Regions from separate parts of the Psychrobacillus sp. FSL K6-4615 genome, predicted to be linked through region 4. Evidence: riboswitches for the same ligand, from Rfam matches in the RefSeq annotation. Region 4 holds a riboswitch; each other region holds the start of a gene.
What was found. A riboswitch is a leader RNA that binds a small molecule or an ion and turns the genes downstream of it on or off. The one in region 4 is predicted to bind S-adenosylmethionine.
Positions count from the first base shown of each region.

Region 1: another riboswitch for S-adenosylmethionine. It lies ahead of MKX53_RS15190 (bifunctional homocysteine S-methyltransferase/methylenetetrahydrofolate reductase); the one in region 4 lies ahead of mtnW (2,3-diketo-5-methylthiopentyl-1-phosphate enolase).
Region 2: another riboswitch for S-adenosylmethionine. It lies ahead of metK (methionine adenosyltransferase); the one in region 4 lies ahead of mtnW (2,3-diketo-5-methylthiopentyl-1-phosphate enolase).
Region 3: another riboswitch for S-adenosylmethionine. It lies ahead of MKX53_RS16890 (acyl-CoA dehydrogenase family protein); the one in region 4 lies ahead of mtnW (2,3-diketo-5-methylthiopentyl-1-phosphate enolase).

Region 1 covers NZ_JBBOYQ010000001.1:3,033,976-3,037,131, reverse strand. The annotation lists gene MKX53_RS15195 (nuclease-related domain-containing protein) at 1-873, shown strand, start outside; SAM riboswitch class I at 1,083-1,192, shown strand; gene MKX53_RS15190 (bifunctional homocysteine S-methyltransferase/methylenetetrahydrofolate reductase) at 1,264-3,123, shown strand; gene metH (methionine synthase) at 3,104-3,156, shown strand, end outside.
Region 2 covers NZ_JBBOYQ010000001.1:2,463,871-2,467,026, reverse strand. The annotation lists gene pckA (phosphoenolpyruvate carboxykinase (ATP)) at 1-904, opposite strand, end outside; SAM riboswitch class I at 1,097-1,213, shown strand; gene metK (methionine adenosyltransferase) at 1,463-2,659, shown strand; gene MKX53_RS12245 (gamma carbonic anhydrase) at 2,821-3,156, opposite strand, start outside.
Region 3 covers NZ_JBBOYQ010000001.1:3,375,242-3,378,397, forward strand. The annotation lists gene MKX53_RS16885 (catalase) at 1-987, opposite strand, end outside; SAM riboswitch class I at 1,150-1,249, shown strand; gene MKX53_RS16890 (acyl-CoA dehydrogenase family protein) at 1,353-2,516, shown strand; gene MKX53_RS16895 (transporter substrate-binding domain-containing protein) at 2,536-3,156, shown strand, end outside.
Region 4 covers NZ_JBBOYQ010000001.1:3,630,665-3,633,820, forward strand. The annotation lists gene mtnK (S-methyl-5-thioribose kinase) at 1-587, opposite strand, end outside; SAM riboswitch class I at 663-819, opposite strand; SAM riboswitch class I at 977-1,081, shown strand; gene mtnW (2,3-diketo-5-methylthiopentyl-1-phosphate enolase) at 1,186-2,400, shown strand; gene MKX53_RS18400 (2-hydroxy-3-keto-5-methylthiopentenyl-1-phosphate phosphatase) at 2,405-3,070, shown strand; gene MKX53_RS18405 (methylthioribulose 1-phosphate dehydratase) at 3,067-3,156, shown strand, end outside.

The sequences.
Region 1 (3,156 bases), 600 kb from region 4:
CATCCGCAAAAGGAAATAATTATTGCAAAAGCAAGGGCGGCAAAAGCTGGTTTGCAAGGAGAAAGAAGAATAAGGGACGTGTTTGCAAAATATACATTTCCATTTGAATACTTTCTCGTTGAAAGTGTAGGTTTGAATTCAAACGGTAAATTTCAAATGGATGCTATCTTTCTGACACCTTATTTTTTAGTTATTCTTGAAAGTAAAAATATTAGTGGTAAATTATTTTTTAAACAAAATCCTGCATTATTAGAGCGTGAAACAAATGAGGGGAAAATTGATGTTTTTGAAAGCCCAGAAATTCAATTGTCGCGAAATATTTATTTACTTCAAGAGTGGCTAGGTGAACATGTATTGCCTATCCCAATCCACGGAGTAATTGTTCTGAGCAACCCGAAAGTGAGAGTAATTGAACCTCCGAAAAAACATATTGCTATTCTTCCGCAAACGATCCCAGTCTATTTACGCAATCTACCTCGTGAAACTATGTATTATAATTCAACCCAGATGCAAAAGTTTAGTGAAAAAATAGTAGTCGACCAACAAACCTACATTCCTTTTCCAATGTGTGCACGCTGGGGTATTAAACCTGAAGACCTGATAAGCGGGGTACGATGTGAAAAGTGTAATTTTCATGGAATGGTAAAAAGGAAAAATGGTTGGACTTGTCCTATCTGTGGTCATTTCGATAAGATTGCTCATGAAAAAGCAATAAGGGATTGGTTTATGCTAATTAGCGATACGATAACGAACAAACAATGTAGAACCTTTCTCCATTTAGAATCAAGCGAGATTGCCCACAGACTACTACAATCAATGAATCTAACCCACACAGGAACCTCTAGGGATAGAAAGTATAAATGGACTTGGTAAAAGGAAACACCCGAAAGTTTGTTAGAATCACCTGAATGTAGACGATAATCACCAGAATATACTCAAAAATCACCCGAATATAGTGTGAAATCACAGGAATAACTCAGCTCAACCCAGTTCTTCCGAAAATATAGAAAGTTCAAAATATAACTTGACGCTTTAGTTGAATAAAGGTACGATATGTCTAATTAGAAAACTGAATAGTGAAATTCTTATCAAGAGAAGCCGAGGGACTGGCCCTACGACGCTTCAGCAACCAGCCATTCATTTGGTCAGGTGCTAAATCCAGCAGACTTTGCAAAAGTTTGAAAGATGAGAAGGTGGTATCTTGCATACTAGTAAAGCCTTCTTTTCATAGAAGGCTTTTTTATATGGGAGGATGAATGCACTATGAGTTTATTGGAGAAGTTACAGACGTCAATACTGACAGCAGACGGGGCAATGGGGACACTACTGTACTCTTATGGAATTGACTATTGTAATGAAGAGTTAAATATTCAAAAACCGGAAATTATAGAGAAAATCCATCAGGATTATATTGCGGCCGGAGCAGATATTATTCAAACGAATACATACGGAGCAAATGCTATTAAGCTTGCTCGCTATGGACTAGAAAATCAAGTGAAAGAAATAAATGAAGCTGCCATTCAAATTGCGAAAAGAGCTGCCGCATCTGGAAACCAATTCGTCCTCGGGACTATTGGGGGGATTCGAGGAATTCGAAAAAGTGATGCTACACTCCAAGAAATTATTCATTCACTCGACCAACAAGCAATCCAATTGTTGGCGGGAGATCCAGATGGTCTATTACTTGAAACCTATTATGATTTCGAAGAGCTAAAGACTACTGTGACTTATCTTCGTACACTTACCGATATTCCGATAATAGCTCAAGTGTCTATGCATGATCCGGGTATTTTGCAAAATGGCTTACCTCTAAATGATGCGCTGCATGAGCTTGAAACAATTGGAGCCAACATTGTGGGAGTCAACTGTCGACTAGGTCCACATCATACAATTCAAGCATTTGAAGGAGTAAAGCTGCCAGAAAAGGCATTCTTATCTGCTTATCCAAATGCGAGCTTACTGGATATAGATGAAGGACGCATAGTTTACGAATCCGATGCTGAGTACTTTGGTAAAGCTGCATTATATTTGAGAGATGCAGGAGTGTGCTTAATAGGTGGTTGCTGTGGAACGACTCCAAAGCATATTGAAGCAGTGAAAAGACATATTGGGCATTTAACCCCTATTACCAATAAAGTAGTAGAGACAAGAAAGCCTATTATTATTCAAGATGCTAAGCCAACTAATACCCAAGCTCTACATGAAAAAGCGAAAACAGAACGGACCATAATTGTTGAATTAGACACTCCCCGTCATCTCGATACGACTACATTCATGGAAGGTGCAGAAAAGCTATATGCAACTGGAATTGACGCGGTGACAATGGCGGATAATTCATTGGCTTCTCCACGAGTTAGTAATATGGCGATGGGTTCGATGTTAAAACACCAAAAAAATATTAGACCACTTGCTCATATTACGTGCCGTGATCGTAATTTAATTGGTCTTCAATCTCATTTGATGGGATTGGATGCGCTTGGAATCCATGACATTCTTGCAGTTACTGGAGACCCGACTAAAATTGGGGATTTTCCTGGGGCGACAAGTGTTTATGATGTATCAAGCTTAGAACTGATTCAACTGATCAAACAATTAAACGAAGGTATTTCTTTCTCAGGAAAGTCGCTACGGAAAAAGGCTAACTTCTCTGTAGCAGCTGCTTTTAATCCGAATGTTCGTGTGCTGGACCGTGCAGTGAAGCGACTAGAGAAGAAAATTGAGTGTGGGGCGGATTATTTCATCACACAGCCTGTCTATTCGAAAGAAAAAATCCATGAGATTTACGAAGCGACCAAGCATTTATCAACCCCTATTTTCATCGGAATTATGCCACTAACCAATAGTCGAAATTCTGAATTCCTTCACAATGAAGTCCCAGGCATAAAATTGTCTGAAGAGGTGCTAGAGCGTATGCGTTTATGTGGAGAGGATAGAGAGCGAGCTACTGCAGAAGGTATTCAAATATCGAAGGAATTAATCGATACAGCAGCGGAACTATTTAACGGAATTTATATTATTACACCATTTTTCCGTTACGACATGTCTCTAGAATTAATTCATTATATTCAAGAGACTGACCGGGAGAAAGAGAGAGGATTCAGCTATGTCCAAACATCTAATTGAGCAGCAGCTCCAACAAAGAATACTAATTATTGA
Region 2 (3,156 bases), 1.2 Mb from region 4:
CATCTACTACTACGTTTTCTAGGACCGTGCCGAATGAGATCGCGTCCCAAATTTGTGGTTCGTTTTCACGAGTTAGGTCGATACATTTTGCGTAACAGCCACCTTCGATATTGAACACACCGTTATCCGACCAACCGTGCTCATCGTCTCCGATTAATTTGCGACCAGCATCTGCTGAAAGGGTAGTTTTCCCTGTTCCTGATAATCCGAAGAATAATGTAACGTCTCCATCATCCCCAACGTTTGCAGAGCAGTGCATTGGTAAAATGTCCTGTTCTGGTAGTAAGTAGTTCATAATAGAGAAAATCGATTTCTTCATCTCGCCAGCGTACTCAGTTCCACCGATTAGCACTGTGCGTTTTTCCATAGATACGATGATAAACGTCTCTGAGTGAGTACCGTCTACCGCTGGATCTGCTTTAAAGTTAGGAGCAGATAAAATAGTGAAATCAGTCGTATGAGTAGCAAGTTCTTCTTGTGTTGGTCGTATGAATAGCTGATGAGCGAAAAGGTTATGCCAAGCGTATTCGTTAATAATTTGAATACCTAAACGTGATTCTTTGTCTGCTCCTGCATATCCTTTAAACTCGAATATTTCATCTTGTTTGTTTAGGAAGTTAATCATTTTTTTATATAATGCATCGAAAATGTCAGAAGAAATTGGTTGGTTTACTGAGCCCCAATCGATTTTGTCTTTAGAAATAGCTTCATCTACTATATACTTATCTTGGGGAGAACGGCCAGTATATTTTCCTGTTTCAGCTTTAACTGCACCAGTAGAAGTTAGTACTGCTTCTCCTCTTGTTGTAGCTTTTTCCACAAGTTGTGGCACTGACAATTGGCTGCTAACGTTATTTCCTGCTAACAATGCTTTCAGTTCACTCACTGTTTCGATTGAATTCATTTTGAATATACCATCCTTTTTTTATATTTCCTCTTCAAAAGAGGAAGTTTTCTAGATATGTGAATTAGTATAACACATTAGGTTCATTAGTCTATACTATTCACTTTTAATTTTTTCGTTTGTGTATAAAATACAAACAAAAATAGTTGACATATTATACATACTTACGTATGATGATAAATTGAACGGATACTCTTATCCCGAGCTGGTGGAGGGGTCAGGCCCTATGAAACCCGGCAACCTGTAGTATTTTCTTTATTACAAAGGTGCCAAACCTGAGACAAGGTGAAATTCCTTGATTGATAAGAGTGAAAGGTGCTTATGATACTAATACCTTTCCTCATGTATATTTACGTGAGTGAGAGGTTTTTTTATTGAACATCGCCCTTTATCCTTGTGTGCCAAGTCCGAAACGGCTTCAAGTTAACTTCAATGCATTTAACTTACATGTACTATTATGTGAAGAAAATGCATGAAACATTTTGAATGGCTTGACATGGGAATGAGTACCGTATCAATTCTTGAGAGAAATCTCGCGGGATATAGGAGGAACAATCTATGACACAACGTCGATTATTTACGTCAGAATCAGTGACAGAGGGACATCCAGATAAAATTTGTGATCAAATCTCTGATGCAATTCTAGATGCAATTCTAGCAGAAGACCCAAATGCTCGTGTAGCTTGTGAAACGAGTGTAACAACAGGGTTAGTATTAGTTGCTGGAGAAATTACTACATCTACTTATGTAGATATTCCTAAAGTAGTTCGTTCTACTATTAAAGAAATTGGTTATACACGTGCGAAGTATGGTTTTGACTCAGAAACTTCTGCTGTGCTAACTTCTATTGATGAACAATCACCTGACATTGCACAGGGTGTAGATCAAGCGTTAGAAGCAAGAGAAGGATCAATGAGCGATTCTGATATAGATGCAATTGGAGCAGGAGACCAAGGCTTAATGTTTGGTTATGCATGTAATGAAACTCCAGAGCTTATGCCGTTACCAATTAGTTTAGCGCATAAACTAGCTCATCGATTGGCACAAGTCCGTAAAGATGAAACTTTAGATTATCTTCGTCCAGATGGAAAAACACAAGTAACTGTAGAGTATGATGAGAACAATAATCCGGTTCATATCGATACAATAGTTATATCTACTCAACACCATCCGGAAATTACGTTAGAACAAATTCAAAAAGATATTAAAGAAGTAGTGATCAATCCGATTGTTCCTACAAATTTAATAGATGAAAATACAAAATACTTTATCAATCCAACTGGACGCTTTGTAATTGGTGGACCACAAGGAGATGCTGGTTTAACAGGACGTAAAATTATCGTAGATACTTACGGTGGATACGCTCGTCATGGTGGGGGAGCATTCTCTGGTAAAGATCCAACAAAAGTAGACCGTTCTGCTGCATACGCTGCACGCTATGTTGCTAAAAATATTGTTGCCGCTGGTCTTGCTGATCGTTGTGAAGTACAACTTGCTTATGCAATTGGTGTAGCTAAACCTGTTTCCATTGCTGTAGAAACTTTTGGTACTGGAAAAGTAGAAGAAGTGAAATTAGTTTCATATATTCGTGAACTATTCGACCTTCGTCCAGCAGGAATTATTAAAATGCTAGATCTACGCCGTCCAATATACAAACAAACTGCTGCTTATGGTCACTTTGGTCGTACAGACATTGATGTGCCATGGGAAAAAACAGATAAAGCTGCACAATTAAAACAAATGGCTGGATTATAATAGTATGAACAAAAAAGGCTTTCCTATAAGGGAAAGCCTTTTTTCATGGGGAATATAATAAGAATTGATCAATGGATGCCAATAATCGATCGATTGAGTCATAAAATCGATCGATGAAAGTTATTAATCGATCAATCAAGACAAATAATCACTAACAAATGTTATTTTTGAAGGGATTTATAGTATTGTCCTTTTTCTACATATTCTCGGATAATTCTTTGGACATCGGCCTTATCTTCATCGTTTAGCTCACGAACGACTTTTGCAGGGCTTCCTAGTGCCAAAGAATTGGGAGGTACCTTCTTGCCAGGAGGTACTAGACTACCTGCTCCGATGAATGCACCTTCTCCAATTTCAGCTCCATCTAAAATAATGGATCCCATCCCTATTAATGCACCTTTACGTATTGTGCAACTATGTAAAGTGACTTGATGTCCAATAGTTACTTCGTCTTCTATAATGAGTGGATTATTTGGACTTTGATGCAGACAACTTAA
Region 3 (3,156 bases), 260 kb from region 4:
AAATACATTATCTACATTGCGATTTAATGTCATTTTCCCTAGAATTTTAACTGGGATTTCTTCCTCAGGCCATAGTTTAGTAGGGTCTAAAATATCAAAGTCATATTTAAACTCATCTTCCTCTGCGATGAGTTGTACGCCGAATTCATACTCTGGATAGTCCCCATTCTCAATCGCCTCATATAGGTCGCGACGGTGAAAGTCTGGATCTTTCCCATTTATCTTTTGCGCTTCATCCCATACAACTGAGTGGGTACCAAGCAACGGCTTCCAATGAAACTTCACAAAATGGGATTTACCCGCATCATTAACGAAACGGAATGTATTTACACCGAACCCTTCCATCATTCGGAAACTACGAGGAATGGCACGATCAGACATTGTCCACATGACCATATGTGCTGACTCCTGATTGTTGGCAACAAAATCCCAAAACGTATCATGAGCACTAGCAGCTTGTGGAATTTCATTATGGGGCTCTGGTTTTAAAGCATGTACTAGGTCTGGAAATTTAATAGCATCTTGTATGAAAAAGACAGGGATATTATTTGCTACTAAATCATAATTTCCTTCTTCCGTATAAAATTTTGTTGCAAAGCCACGAGCATCGCGTGCTAACTCTCCAGAACCACGTGATCCTGCCACAGTGGAGAACCTCACGAATACAGGAGTCTTTTTACCCGGTGTTTGCAAGAACTTCGCTTTTGTAAATTCACTTGCAGATTCATATACCTCAAACTCCCCATGAGCCGCATAACCTCTAGCATGTACTACTCTTTCTGGTATACGTTCATGATCAAAATGAGTCATTTTTTCACGAAAATGGAAGTCTTCCATTAAAGTAGGGCCTCGTTCTCCTGCTTTAAGGGAAAACTCATCCTCCGAAACTTTAAGTCCTTGATTTGTAGTCATTGCTTGTCCTTGATCGTCCACTCGAAATTCTTCTAATTGTTCATTTTTACTATTTCCAGCTACTTTCTTATCCAAACAAATTCCTCCTCTAATTATCTCTTCCCTATTGTTAATACCCAGGATGACTTTCTAAAAAACCTATAAATTCAATTACATATTTAAATCCTATTAAAGCAATATGAATTACTATTGACTTCACCTAGATGAAGTAGTAAGATTATTTCAACAACTACATACTACTTATTAAGAGAAGCGAAGGGACTGGTCCGATGATGCTTCAGCAACCGCCAAAGCTATGGTATGGTGCTACTTCCAGCAAGAAATTGAGAGATAAGTATTTATTTAACCACTTACTCTTCTCATTTTGAGATGGGTTTTTTATTTCCTCTTAATACCTACTTAACTAATCGGAATAGTTTAAATTAAAGGAGATAGCAACTGTGATAAATTTATACATCAAAACAGAAAAACAGCAGCAATGGATTAATCGTTTGGAAGAATTAGAAGACAAATTTAAAAGCAAATCAGCAGATATTGACGAGAATTCTATTTTCCCAAAAGAAAATGTGGAGGATTTATTAAAACTAGGTTATGCAAGTCTAACTCTACCTGAATCGTATGGGGGCAAAGGTTTTTCTGTCTACGATATGGTTCTTTCACAGGAAATTCTTGCTAGCTTTGATGCAAATACTGCCTTATCGGTAGGGTGGAGTTTAGGTGTAGTAGGCGAACTATACGAAAAAAAATTATGGACACAGGAAAGATTAGACTTTTTCGCTACAGAAGTATTAAATGGTGCACTCATAAATCGTTCCGTCAGTGAAGCACAAACAGGTAGTCCAACACGAGGTGGCAGACCTGGTACTACCGCTATTAAAAAGGGAGATTCTTGGGTACTAAACGGACGTAAAATATTCACAACCGCTTCCCCCGTACTATCCTACTTTTTAACATCTGCTTGGATTGAGGAAGAAGAAAGAATTGGTTTTTTCCTTATACCTCGTGATACGGAGGGGCTTTCCATTGAGGAAACGTGGGATGTAGTTTCCATGCGCGGAACTAGCAGCAATGATTTAGTACTAAGCAATGTAACCGTTCATAAATCCAATTTAGTAGAGCTTCCTGAATTCGCTAGTGGCGGGAAGATCAATGGTTGGCTGCTTCATATACCTGCAACTTATCTTGGAATTGCACAGGCTGCAAGAGACTATGCAGTCCACTTTGCTAATACCCATTCACCCAATAGCTTGAATGGCTCTATTGCACAGCTACCAAACGTACAGCAGCTACTAGGTGAAATAGATTTAGAGCTTACGAAGGCTAGACTCGTCATTTACGGAGTTGCGTCCTCTTATGACAATGAATCTACAAAAGAACTTCTAACCAACGAAGTAAGCGTGGCAAAGCATATCGTTACTAATTCAGCAATCACTATTGTCGACAAAGCGATGCGATTAGTTGGTGCCAAAAGCTTACAAAGAACAAACCCCTTGCAACGTTATTACCGCGATGTTCGAGCAGGACTCCATAATCCCCCTATGGATGATATGACGATAAAAAAACTTGCACTAACTGCGTTAGAGGAAGATAACAATAAAAATTAGTGAAACGAGGAGATTAAATATGAATAAGTACTTTAAATTGGCTGCATTAGGGTTAGCCTCCGTGACAATTTTAGCTGCATGTAGTTCTGGAAAGGCTTCAACGACTTCAGAAGATGGAGATGTTCGAAAAGTAAAAGTTGCCTATGACATGGCATCTAAGCCTATTTCTTGGTTAGATGATAAAGGAAATGCTACGGGATACGATGTAGAAGTTATGAAATTAGTAGATGAACTACTTCCTGACTACGAATTTGAATATATAGGAACGACAAGCGATGATCTATTAATCGGAGTGGAACAAGGTAAGTTTCAAGTAGGTGTAAAAAATGCATTTTGGACAGAGGAACGCACCGAGAAGTTTATTTTCCCTAAAGATTTCCTAGGTCTAAGCAGTGCCGGTCTCGTATTGAAAAAAGAAAATGAGCATATTAAATCATTAGAGGATTTTGCATCTGCCGGCTACTCTTTAGCTCCTATTGCAGCAAACAATGCGCAATATACAGTAATTGACGAATATAACAAGACCAACCCAGATAATCCAGTCAAACTAGATGCCGGAGATGCTTTCACAGTGGATGTAGTCCAATGGGTCAATGAGGGTCGCGTGGACGGCGGAGTAATAATCGAAGGACCATTCCAA
Region 4 (3,156 bases):
GGTTCAAAGTCATTTGTTTCATGATCAAAAAAAGGATCTGTAAAGATTAAGTCTTCTGTGATCTTACATAGCTCGGGGTTAGAAAATTCTACAACAAGTGACTTTTTTTCAAAGGGGTGGAGTACAAAGTCAGAAGTATTGAAAAGTGTTAAGGCTAGATATTCGCCAATATCGGTTGATAATTTAGGATAGGACTTTCCTTTTATCAAGCCCTCACGAACTATTTCAAGATGAGACAGATCTTCCATGATTGTGATTGCTAAGCTTTCATCAGTTGCATAGACTTTTGGGACTAATCCAACTGCGTATTCTCCATGTTTTTGTAATGCACTAGCTTCGATCTTTGCCCTTTTCAAAGTAAGTGGCCAGCTCTCCCCGATGACCTTTGCATAGGGTAAGGCCTGTTTAATAATAATGCCTTTCTCACCGGATCCATCTGTTACACGGAATACATAATTTAGATTTCCATCACCAATCTCTTCGCAAACTAATGGAGCTTCGCTAGAAAATAATGATAACTCTATCACCAGTGAAATTACCGTTTCTTTAGTTAATGATTCATATTCTTTCATTGCTACTACCGCCATTATGATCGTCCTCTCATTTACAAAATAAAAAACCTCTTTCCAAAAGAAAGAGGCTTAGAATAAGAGATTCTGAACCTCTTATCTCTCAGAAAGTAAACTTTCTGATGGAATTAGCACCGTGCCTTACGGAATTTTACATTCCGGCGCATAAAGCGCCCCGTCTCACAACGGTATTACGGTCGGTTGCTGGGCGTCATCGGGCCATTATCCCTCTGCCTGCTCTTGATAAGAGTGCGGTACAACTATGATGTTTGTTTAGAATCCTAGCATATTAGAAAAAGCTATGTCAATACAATTTTGAATAATGATAATTTTTCAATTTCTTGTTGACAGAATTTTTAATGCATGGAATAATCAATATAATTTATTAAATACAAACTGAATATTTTTTCTTATTTAGAGCAGGTGGAGGGACAAGCCCTATGATACCCGGCAACCGATTCAATTATGAACACGGTGCTAATTCTTGCAGTCAAATGGCTGAGAGATAAGAAGTTGTTAAGCTATTAACCTCTTCTTATTTGAAGAGGTTTTTTATATTATCTGTCTAGCTCTAGCGCCTAGACACTTACGCTTTTCTAATATTAGGAGTGAAAAAATGAGTGGAATTACTGCGCACTATCAACTATACGGAAAGTCTGGTTCTTTTGAAAAAAAAGCGGATGATATTGCTCTTGGATTGACTATTGGTTCTTGGACCAATTTAGCTTTTTTAGAACAGGAACAGCTAAAAAAACATAAAGGAACTGTACGATCGGTTACTGAATTTGAAAATATTCTTCACCCCATTCATCCGGAAAGAATTAAAGGAGAAATTAAAGTATTCTATCCTGCCGCAAATTTTTCAGCAGATATACCAGCAATTTTAACTACCGTTTTCGGCAAACTATCTCTGGATGGAGAAGTAAAATTATTGGATTTAGAATTTGACACAAATATATTATCCCATTTCCCTGGCCCTCGCTTCGGCATTCAAGGTATCCGAGAAAGATTGGGAGTTTATGAACGTCCACTCATCATGAGTATCTTCAAAGGTGTCATTGGAAGAGATATCGAGTACCTAGCGCAACAACTGAAGCAACAAGCACTTGGTGGAGTTGACCTTGTAAAAGATGACGAAATCCTATTTGACAATCCACTCACTTCTTTTGAAACACGTATCACTACTGGTCGAGAGGTATTAAGACAAGTCTATGAAGAAACTGGTCATCGTACTCTATACGCAGTAAATTTGTCGGGACGTACATTCAAACTAAAGGACAAGGCCAAAAAAGCACGGGAACTTGGAGCAGATGCACTCTTATTTAATGTTCATGCATACGGTTTAGACGTTCTTCAGGAGTTAGCAGAGGACGAAGAGATTCAATTACCACTCATGGCTCATCCGGCTTATAGCGGAGCATTCACGTCCTCAGGATTTTATGGAGTTTCCACGGCACTTGTTCTTGGTAAACTTACCCGCTATGCAGGAGCAGATTTTTCATTATTCCCTTCTCCTTATGGCAGTGTTGCACTTGAAAAATCTGTAGCTCTTTCTTTAGGGAAAGAACTAACAAAGCCTAGTGAAGTAAAACAAAGCTTTCCGGTGCCTTCTGCAGGCATTCACCCTGGTCTAGTACCACTGTTAATGAATGACTATGGAATCGACAGCATCATTAATGCCGGGGGTGGAGTACACGGTCATCCGGCCGGTGCAACCGGAGGAGGTTTGGCTTTTAGACAGGCAGTATCGGCTGTTTTGGAAGGTATTCCATTAGAAGAAGCAGCTAAAACCCAGAGTGAATTAAACACAGCACTTGAATTATGGAGGTGATAATATGAGTAATCTTGTAGTTTTTTGTGACTTCGATGGAACTATTACCAATCAGGATAACATTATGGCAATCATGAAAGAGTTTGCTCCACCAGAATGGACATCTATTAAAGATGATATTTTAGGACAACGAATTTCCATACGAGATGGTGTAGCAAAAATGTTCACACTCCTTCCTGTTGAGTCAAAAGATGACATTATCTCTTTTGTGCTTAAGCAGGCAGTCATCCGTGATGGGTTTAGTGAATTTGTCTCCTATGCAAAAAAACACAACATACCACTCTACATCGTAAGTGGTGGCATAGACTTTTTTGTCCACAAGCTACTAGAACCATTCGGGCCATTTACAGGAGTCTATTGTAATACATCCCAATTTTCCAAGGATACAATTCACATTGAGTTTCCGTATAGCTGTGATGATCAATGTACTAGCCAAGGCTGTGGTTGCTGTAAACCCTCTATTATTCGTACCCTTCTTGACCAAGATGCTGTGAGCGTTGTGATTGGGGATTCCATCACTGATCTTGAAGCAGCAAAATTAGGTGATGTCGTTATTGCGAGGGATTTCTTAATCGAAAAATGCGATGAATTGAATATTCCCTATGAACCTTTTGAGAACTTCCACGATGTGATAAAAATTATTGACGCAAAGTTAGGTGTGGAAATATGACTTTACAAGATAAATGGGAAGAACTTGCAGACATAAAAGATGAATTAGCCGTACGGGATTGGTTTATGGGGACGAGCGGTAATCTT